Regions from separate parts of the Arthrobacter sp. Y3224055 genome, predicted to be linked through region 2. Evidence: predicted binding sites of a transcription regulator. Region 2 holds the regulator's gene; the other holds the start of a gene.
What was found. The regulator LexA, encoded in region 2, represses DNA repair genes until DNA is damaged. The targets are predictions, from matches to a motif close to TCGAACANNTGTTCGA.
Positions count from the first base shown of each region.

Region 1: the regulator LexA is predicted to act here: its motif matches at 1,740-1,755, upstream of AC5RTY_RS08655 (LysM peptidoglycan-binding domain-containing protein).

Region 1 is NZ_JBNHGB010000003.1:103,652-107,203, forward strand. It holds gene secA (preprotein translocase subunit SecA) at 1-201, shown strand, start outside; gene AC5RTY_RS08650 (Rv3235 family protein) at 211-834, opposite strand; gene AC5RTY_RS08655 (LysM peptidoglycan-binding domain-containing protein) at 932-1,651, opposite strand; gene AC5RTY_RS08660 (hypothetical protein) at 1,809-2,369, shown strand; gene AC5RTY_RS08665 (helix-turn-helix domain-containing protein) at 2,374-2,589, opposite strand; gene AC5RTY_RS08670 (hypothetical protein) at 2,824-3,471, shown strand; gene AC5RTY_RS08675 (CpaE/TadZ family protein) at 3,468-3,552, shown strand, end outside.
Region 2 is NZ_JBNHGB010000005.1:30,877-34,428, forward strand. It holds gene AC5RTY_RS12575 (histidinol-phosphate transaminase) at 1-611, opposite strand, end outside; gene AC5RTY_RS12580 (LysM peptidoglycan-binding domain-containing protein) at 684-1,037, opposite strand; gene lexA (transcriptional repressor LexA) at 1,334-2,083, shown strand; gene AC5RTY_RS12590 (ATP-dependent DNA helicase) at 2,195-3,552, opposite strand, start outside.

The DNA of each region.
Region 1 (3,552 bases), on a different contig from region 2:
GTCGCTGACGCCCGGGCGGCGGCGGCGCCGCAGATCACCGCGGCCGGCCTGGAAGCTCCGCAGCGGCCGGCGGCCCTGCAGTTCACGGCGCCCAGTGCATCCGGGGAAGCCGAGACACGGGTCGAACGCCAGGCCCCGGCCAAGGCGGCAGCGCCCGCCAGGGACAAGCGCCCCGCCAAGAGCGGCAAGCGCCGGAAGTAGTTTGGGGCTTCAGCCGATCTCCAGGGCCGTGACCTTCCACAGTCCGCGGATCCACTCCAGCCGCAGCGCCACCGCGCGTATCCGGCGGGTCTCGGCCACCACCAACGACGCTTCATAGGCGCTGTCGGCGGCACGGCACACCCGGGCGGAGCGGACCACGGGGCTGCGGTGCAGCCGCAGCGGTGCCCGGCCATCGGAACGCAGCTGCGCCTGGTGGGCCCTGGCGATGTCCGCCCGGTGCACCAGCTTTTCGTAGCTGGCGGGGTCAAGCCAGCGGGCCAGCTGTTGGACCGGCCGTGTGCCGGAGACGGCCTCCAGGCAGGCCTGCGCCACGGACCGGGCCATCGCCGTGACGTGGAGCAGTTCGGCCTCCGCCTCGGGGTCCCCGCCCACCGGCAGCGGAACGGGACGGGGCACTGCGGCGGGTCCGGCCGTCCCGCGGGTGTCATCCGGTCGCCTGGGCTGCAACCGGATGACGGGCGCAAAGTAGCCGTCCGGCCCGGCCGGTTTGACCCGCCGTACCGTCAGGGGCCGGGGCGCCCCGCTCGCCGGTGCCAGCGTGTCCAGGCGCGCGCCCGCCGCGGCTTCCTTCTCCGGCGTCTGCACGGCCGGGAGGTGTCGCACGTTGTCCATGTCCTGCCCTTCCTTCCACTGGTACTGCCTTGGCTTCCAGCCGCGCCACACAGCACGGCTCCCGTGTGCGTCTCTCGGCCGCTTCCGGAAAGCTTCACTATCCGGGCGGAGGTACGACGAGCGTTTGCCCGGGTTTGATTAGGGAGGGGTCGTGACCGATGAGGGTTTGGTTGGCGGCATACCACTCCGGCCACCGCTCGGCGATTTCCACGTCGGTCGCCAGCGGGCCCAGCTCGGCGGCCGCGAGCTGCCAGAGGGAATCCCCGGCGGTGACGGTAACCAGCCGGGGTGCGTCAGAGGCTTCCCGGGTTGGCGGCTTGACGACGGCGCCCGGGGCCGCGGCCGGCGGAGCGGGCTTCCATGAGGGGTCCACCGGAGGGTTTATCCGACCGGCCAGGCCGTCCGGCTGCCACCGGGGATCCACAACGGCAGCGCTGGACGCGCCGGTCCCGGCCGCGGCTTCGGCCGGACGCGTTGCGGCCGCCGCATGGGCGCCCGCGACCACCACCAGATTGAGGCCGACGACGGCGCCCGCCAAGCGCCGCAGGAACGCGGGACTCCACACGGCCCACCGGGCCGCCAGGCGACTGTGGCCGGTCCTGGCCAGCACCGCGCAGGCCGCCGCTGCCGCCATGCCCAGGAGCAACCAACAGAGCACGGCCGCGCCGGCTCCGATCGACAGGAGCGCCAGCAGGTCCTGATAGTTCTGCGAAGGCCACGTGGCGCCGGTGGCCAGCTCCCTCCCCGCGAGCACCAGCACGGCGGCACAAGCCGTCACCAGCCCTGTGGTTGCCAGATCGGCGGTGGTTCTGAGCATGGGAAGCGCCTCCGGAGAGAAACGTGTTACTGCCGTTTGATGTAGTTTGGTTATGTTTAGTGCTATTTGTTTTCCAATAGTGGCAGCTTCAAACACTTGTTGTAAAGCAGTCGGTTTTCCGTTGACGGTATGTGGTGCAGGTTCCTAGGCTGGCGCCATGCGTTGGGACGCCCTGTTTGCCGATTTGGAGACCCAGCTACACGCCGCAGACCGGCTGGAGTTGGAAGCGGAGGTAAACGAGCGCGCCCGGATCGAGTTGGCCGCGGTGGGTCTGGCCGACCGGCTTCGGGGGCAGCTGGGCAGCAGGTTGCGCGTCCGTGCAGGCACAGACCTCAGGTTCGAGGGGACGCTGGCCCATGTCGGATCAACCTGGTTGGTGCTGTACGAGGGAGTGCGGAGCGTGCTCCTGCCGTTGGCCGCTGTCCAACTGCTCGAAGGAATGGGCCGGCATGCGGTTGCCGACTCGACCGGGGCGCGTCGGCTCGGGCTCGGATCCGCACTGCGCGCCCTTGGCCGCGACCGCGCACCGGTCGCGGTCTACCTGTCGGGCGGCCCCGGCATCCCGGCGGCCGAGGGGGTGGTCGACAGGGTCGGGGCGGACTCCTTCGACCTCGCGGCGGTGCCGTCGGGCGAGGACAGGCGCGCGGCAAATGTCCGGTCGGTCTACACGGTGCCCTTCGCGGCCATTGCGGCCCTCGTGTCGCGCAGCCCGGACTGAATGCTCATTCCGTGGTGGACTTGGCCTCTTCGATCAGCCGCCGCGTCTGGGCATACTTGTCCTGGATGTACTGGTCGAGCATGACCTGCTCGACGCGCCATTGGCCCCGGCCGCCGATCTGGATGGCGGGAAGTTCGCCGCTGCGAACCAGGGCGTACGTCTGCGACGAGGAGATCTGCAACTCCTCCGCCACATCGGACAGGGTGAGGAACCGCGGCATGGGCTGATCCTTCGGAGCGGGGACGGTTTCAGCCATTATGGCACCGTTTGACGTCGTTTGATCCAACTGGACCCGTTGCTTCTGAAAAGTTTTCCCCAGATCCGGCCCGGGTGGCCGCGGCGGTTCCCTTTCCCCTGGGCCACGACCAGAATGGTGCCACCCGCGGCCTCGGGGCCGACTCTCGGAGCGCAGGCTGGCTGTCCCCTGGGGCGCGGGAATAAGGGGGGAAAATTCGTGAGCGCTGCCATCGCAGAAAAAACCGTCGCACAGCGGTTGAAACGCCCGTCGTGGAAAGATCCCCGGTTGCTGGTGGGGCTGCTGCTCGTGGCGGCTTCGGTGGCCGGAGTCGCAGCGCTGGTCAACAGCGCGGATAAGACCACCGGTGTCCTGGCGGCCAGGACGGACATCGCGGTGGGACAACCGATCTCCGCCGCCGACGTGGTCGTCGTCGACGTTCGGCTGGGCGAGGCGGGCAGCCTTTATCTGCCGGCAGCAACGGGGTTGCCGGCAGATGCCGTCGCCACCGCGCTGGTCCGGGGCGGTGAACTGCTGCCGGCTTCCGTGCTGGGCGCCGGCGACGACTTGGACCGGAAACCGATCGGCCTGAGTATCGAGAGCCCGTTGCCCGAGGAGGCCGGTCCCGGTTCCCGGGTCGATGTATGGGTGTCGCTGCCCGACGGACGCAACGGTTTCAAGGAGCCGGAGAGGCTGCTCGAGGCGGCCGAGGTGTCGCAGTTGACGCGCGCCACCACCGCTTTCGGCTCGTCCGGGGCGGAACGGCTGCACGTCCTGGTGGGGGATGACACCATGCCGGCGCTGCTGCATGCCCTCGCCAACGGGGCACGCATCAACGTGGTACTCAACCCGGCCGGTACTCCATGAGTCTGCCGGTCGTCACGCTGGGAACGGCGGCCGCCGACTTCGTGACCGGCCTGGAACGGCTCCATGGGCCTGTCACCGTGG
Region 2 (3,552 bases):
AACTCGGCGTAGGCCTCGTCCACGATCACGATGGCCTTGGAGGCTTCCCCCGCTTCATACGCCGCCTCCACGACCTCAAGGCCCAGGGCGGTGCCCGTCGGGTTGTTCGGGGAGCAAAGAACGACCACGTTTGCCGCGGAGCCGGCCACAGCGGCGGCGGCAGCGTCCGGGGACAACGTGAAGTCTGCCCCCCGCGGAACGGCCACATAATCCGTGTCCGTCCCGCTGGCCAGCAGCGGGTACATGGAATAGGTGGGCGGGAAGCTCAGCAGGGTGCGGCCGGGGCCGCCGAAGGCCTGGAGGATTTGCTGCAGGACCTCGTTCGATCCGTTGGCGGCCCAAATGTTCTCTGCGGTGAGGCCGTGCCCCAAGTAGCGGGCCAGCGCCGTCCTCAGCTTCGTGAACTCGCGATCCGGATACCGGTTCAGACCCGCGGCAGCCTCGCTGACGGCCGAGACGATGGCCTGACGGACAGCATCGGGCAGGCCATGGGTGTTTTCGTTGACGTTCAGGAGGACGGGAACCTCCAGCTGGGGCGCACCATAGGGCTCCAGGCCCCGGAGATTTTCCCGCAACGGCAGGCGGTTCAGGCGTTCTAACTGCTCACTCACCGGTCCAGTTTAAGCTTCGGCCCGCCCGGGGCAGGAATCGGGCGGGCCGAAGCAGCTCATATTACGGCTGCCTCAGCGCGCGGACGGGACCAGCAGCTGCTGCCCGGCGTGGACGATGTCCCCCTGCAGGCCGTTCAATTGCGCGATCTCGAAAATGACATCGTGGGGGTTGCGGTCCGGCGCGGACTGCACTGCTATGTCCCACAGTGACTGGCCGCTGCCGACCGTGACGGTCGCCGCCGGCCCCGGCCCCAGCCCCCCGGCGGCGGCCATTGCCGGAGCAGTGAAGAAACCGATCAGGGTCAGGGCTGCGGCCGCGGCGAGCATCAGCGGCAGGCCGATCAGCAACAAACGGCCGCGGCGGGTCAGCCGCAGGCCTGTGCTGGTACGAAGGCCAGCGGGCTGCGGTGCGAGCTGGGCGGACATGGTGCCACCTTTCCGATATTCGATCTATTTCGGCTGGTTTCGATCGTCTTGCAACGGTATTCGAACGTATCTTCGAATACGTCTTCTACAGTTTTAGCACTGGTGATCGAACATTGTCGAGACTCAGTCGAACAAATGTTTGAAATTCGCTACCGCCTCGCCTAGCGTTGTAAGCGTCGGGCGGCAGTAAGAGCAGTGCATCAGCCGCCACCGACAAAACAGTTGAGACAACAGTCCATGTGCGGTTCCGCTACGGCGCCGGCGCAGGGACCACTACGGGGAGACCGGGGCCGGACATGTCGGAAGAGACCACCACCACTGCCGGAGCGAAGCGACGCGGCCGGCCCGTCAAAGTGGGGCGCAGCCTGACGCCGAGGCAGAAGAAGATCCTGGAAACCATCCAGCGCTCCGTTATGTCACACGGATACCCTCCGTCCATGCGCGAGATCGGTGACACGGTCGGTCTGGCAAGCCTGTCCAGCGTCACGCACCAGTTGGCCCAACTGGAGAAGATGGGCTACATCAGGCGCGACCCCAAGCGTCCCCGTGCCATGGAAATCCTGACCCCGCTGACACTCGAGCACGGGGGTGTGGAAATCGTCGGAGTCGATGAACCGCAACAGCTGCGCAGCTCCAGCGGCGTCGCCGTATCCGAGCTGACCACGTCATCCGACACGGCGATGGTGCCGCTGGTGGGAAGGATCGCAGCGGGCGGGCCGATCCTGGCGGACCAGGCGGTCGAGGACGTCATGCCCCTGCCGCGGCAACTGGTGGGACACGGCGAGTTGTTCATGCTCAGGGTCTCGGGCGATTCCATGATCGATGCGGCCATCTGTGACGGCGACTGGGTCGTGGTCCGCCAGCAGCACACGGCCGAGAACGGCGACATCGTGGCGGCGCTGCTCGACGACGAAGCAACGGTCAAGACCTTCCGGCAGCGCGACGGCCACACCTGGCTGTTGCCGCAGAATACCCAGTACGAACCGATTCTTGGCGACCACGCAACCATCATGGGCAAGGTTGTCTCGGTGATGCGGGCCCTCTGACGCGCCCGGTCTCCCCGGTCCGCGCTGCAGCCACCCCGGGATCCCCTGCCCGCACGGGCGGTCCCCGCGCAGGGCCCCGCTCGCTCCGGAACGGGCGTGCCCCCAACCCGTTCAGGCTGAGGCCGTAGCCAGCCTTTCCAAGACCTGGCGGGCCGTGGCGCCGTCCTTGGTACTCCAGAAGGGCGGCAGGGCGCTGCGGAGGAAACTCCCGTAGCGCGCCGTCGCCAGCCGTGAGTCCAACACGGCCACCACTCCACGGTCGTTTGACGCGCGGATCAGCCTCCCGGCTCCCTGGGCCAGCCGCACGGCCGCATGGGTCGCCGAGACCGTCATGAAACCGTTTCCCCCGGACTGCGCCACGGACCGGGTTCGGGCAGTCGTGAGCGGGTCATCCGGCCGGGGGAACGGAATCCGGTCGATGACCACGAGCCGGCACGCGGAACCGGGAACGTCGACGCCCTGCCAGAGCGTCATGGTGCCGAACAGGCAGGTGTCGGGCTCTTCGGCGAATTGGCGGACCAGCGCGCCCATCGACGATTCGCCCTGGCACAGGATGGTCAGGTCGGTGCGCCCGCGCATCTCGGCCGCGGCTTCTTCTGCCGCACGCCGCGAGGAGAACAGGCCCAGGGCGCCGCCGCGCGAGGCCAGCAGCAGCTCCTCGAGTTCATCGAGCTGTTCCGGGCTGGTGCCCCGGCCCGGCTTCGGCAGATGCGACGCCACGTAGAGCACGCCCTGCCTGGGGTAATCGAAGGGGCTGCCCACGTCCACGCTGGAATAGGCGGGCGCGCCGGCTCCGAGCAGTCCGAGCGACCCGGCGACGGCATCGAAGGTCCCCCCGACCGACAACGTCGCCGATGTCAGCACAACGGTATGTTCGTCGAACAAGCCCTCACGCAGCCGGGACGCCACCGAGAGCGGCGCTATGTTCAACGTTGCCGGCTGGTCGTCATTGGCGGCGTAGTCGCCGGCCTCGCCATAGGTGCTGGGACGGGTCGCCCAGATGACCTCCCGGGAGTCCGGAGCGGACAGCAGCCGTTCGGCCAGTTCCAGCACGGCCGCGAGCCGTGAGCGCGCCATCTGCCGTCCGCCGTCCGCTGCCCCCGCACCCTCGGGCTTCGAGTCGGAGAGCGCCGCGCGGGCCGCTTCCCGTACCTGCGCAAGAACCAGCTCATGCTCCTCGCGGAGGCCGGCCGCCAGCAGGCCGGTGGGCACCGACTGCAGGACGTCCTCCAGCGCATCGGCGGCGGAGTTCAAAGGCTCCACGCTGATCCCCGTGTGTTTGCGTGCCGTCGAGGCGGCGGTACGCACCATGGCGGCGGAGAGTTGCCCCGCGACGGCGCTGGTGACGCGGTCCTGCAGCTCATGGGCCTCGTCGATGACCACCACGTCATAGTCCGGGAGTACCGCGACGCCCTCGAAGGCGTTGATGGCCAGCATGGCATGGTTCGTGATCACGATGTCTGCCTCCG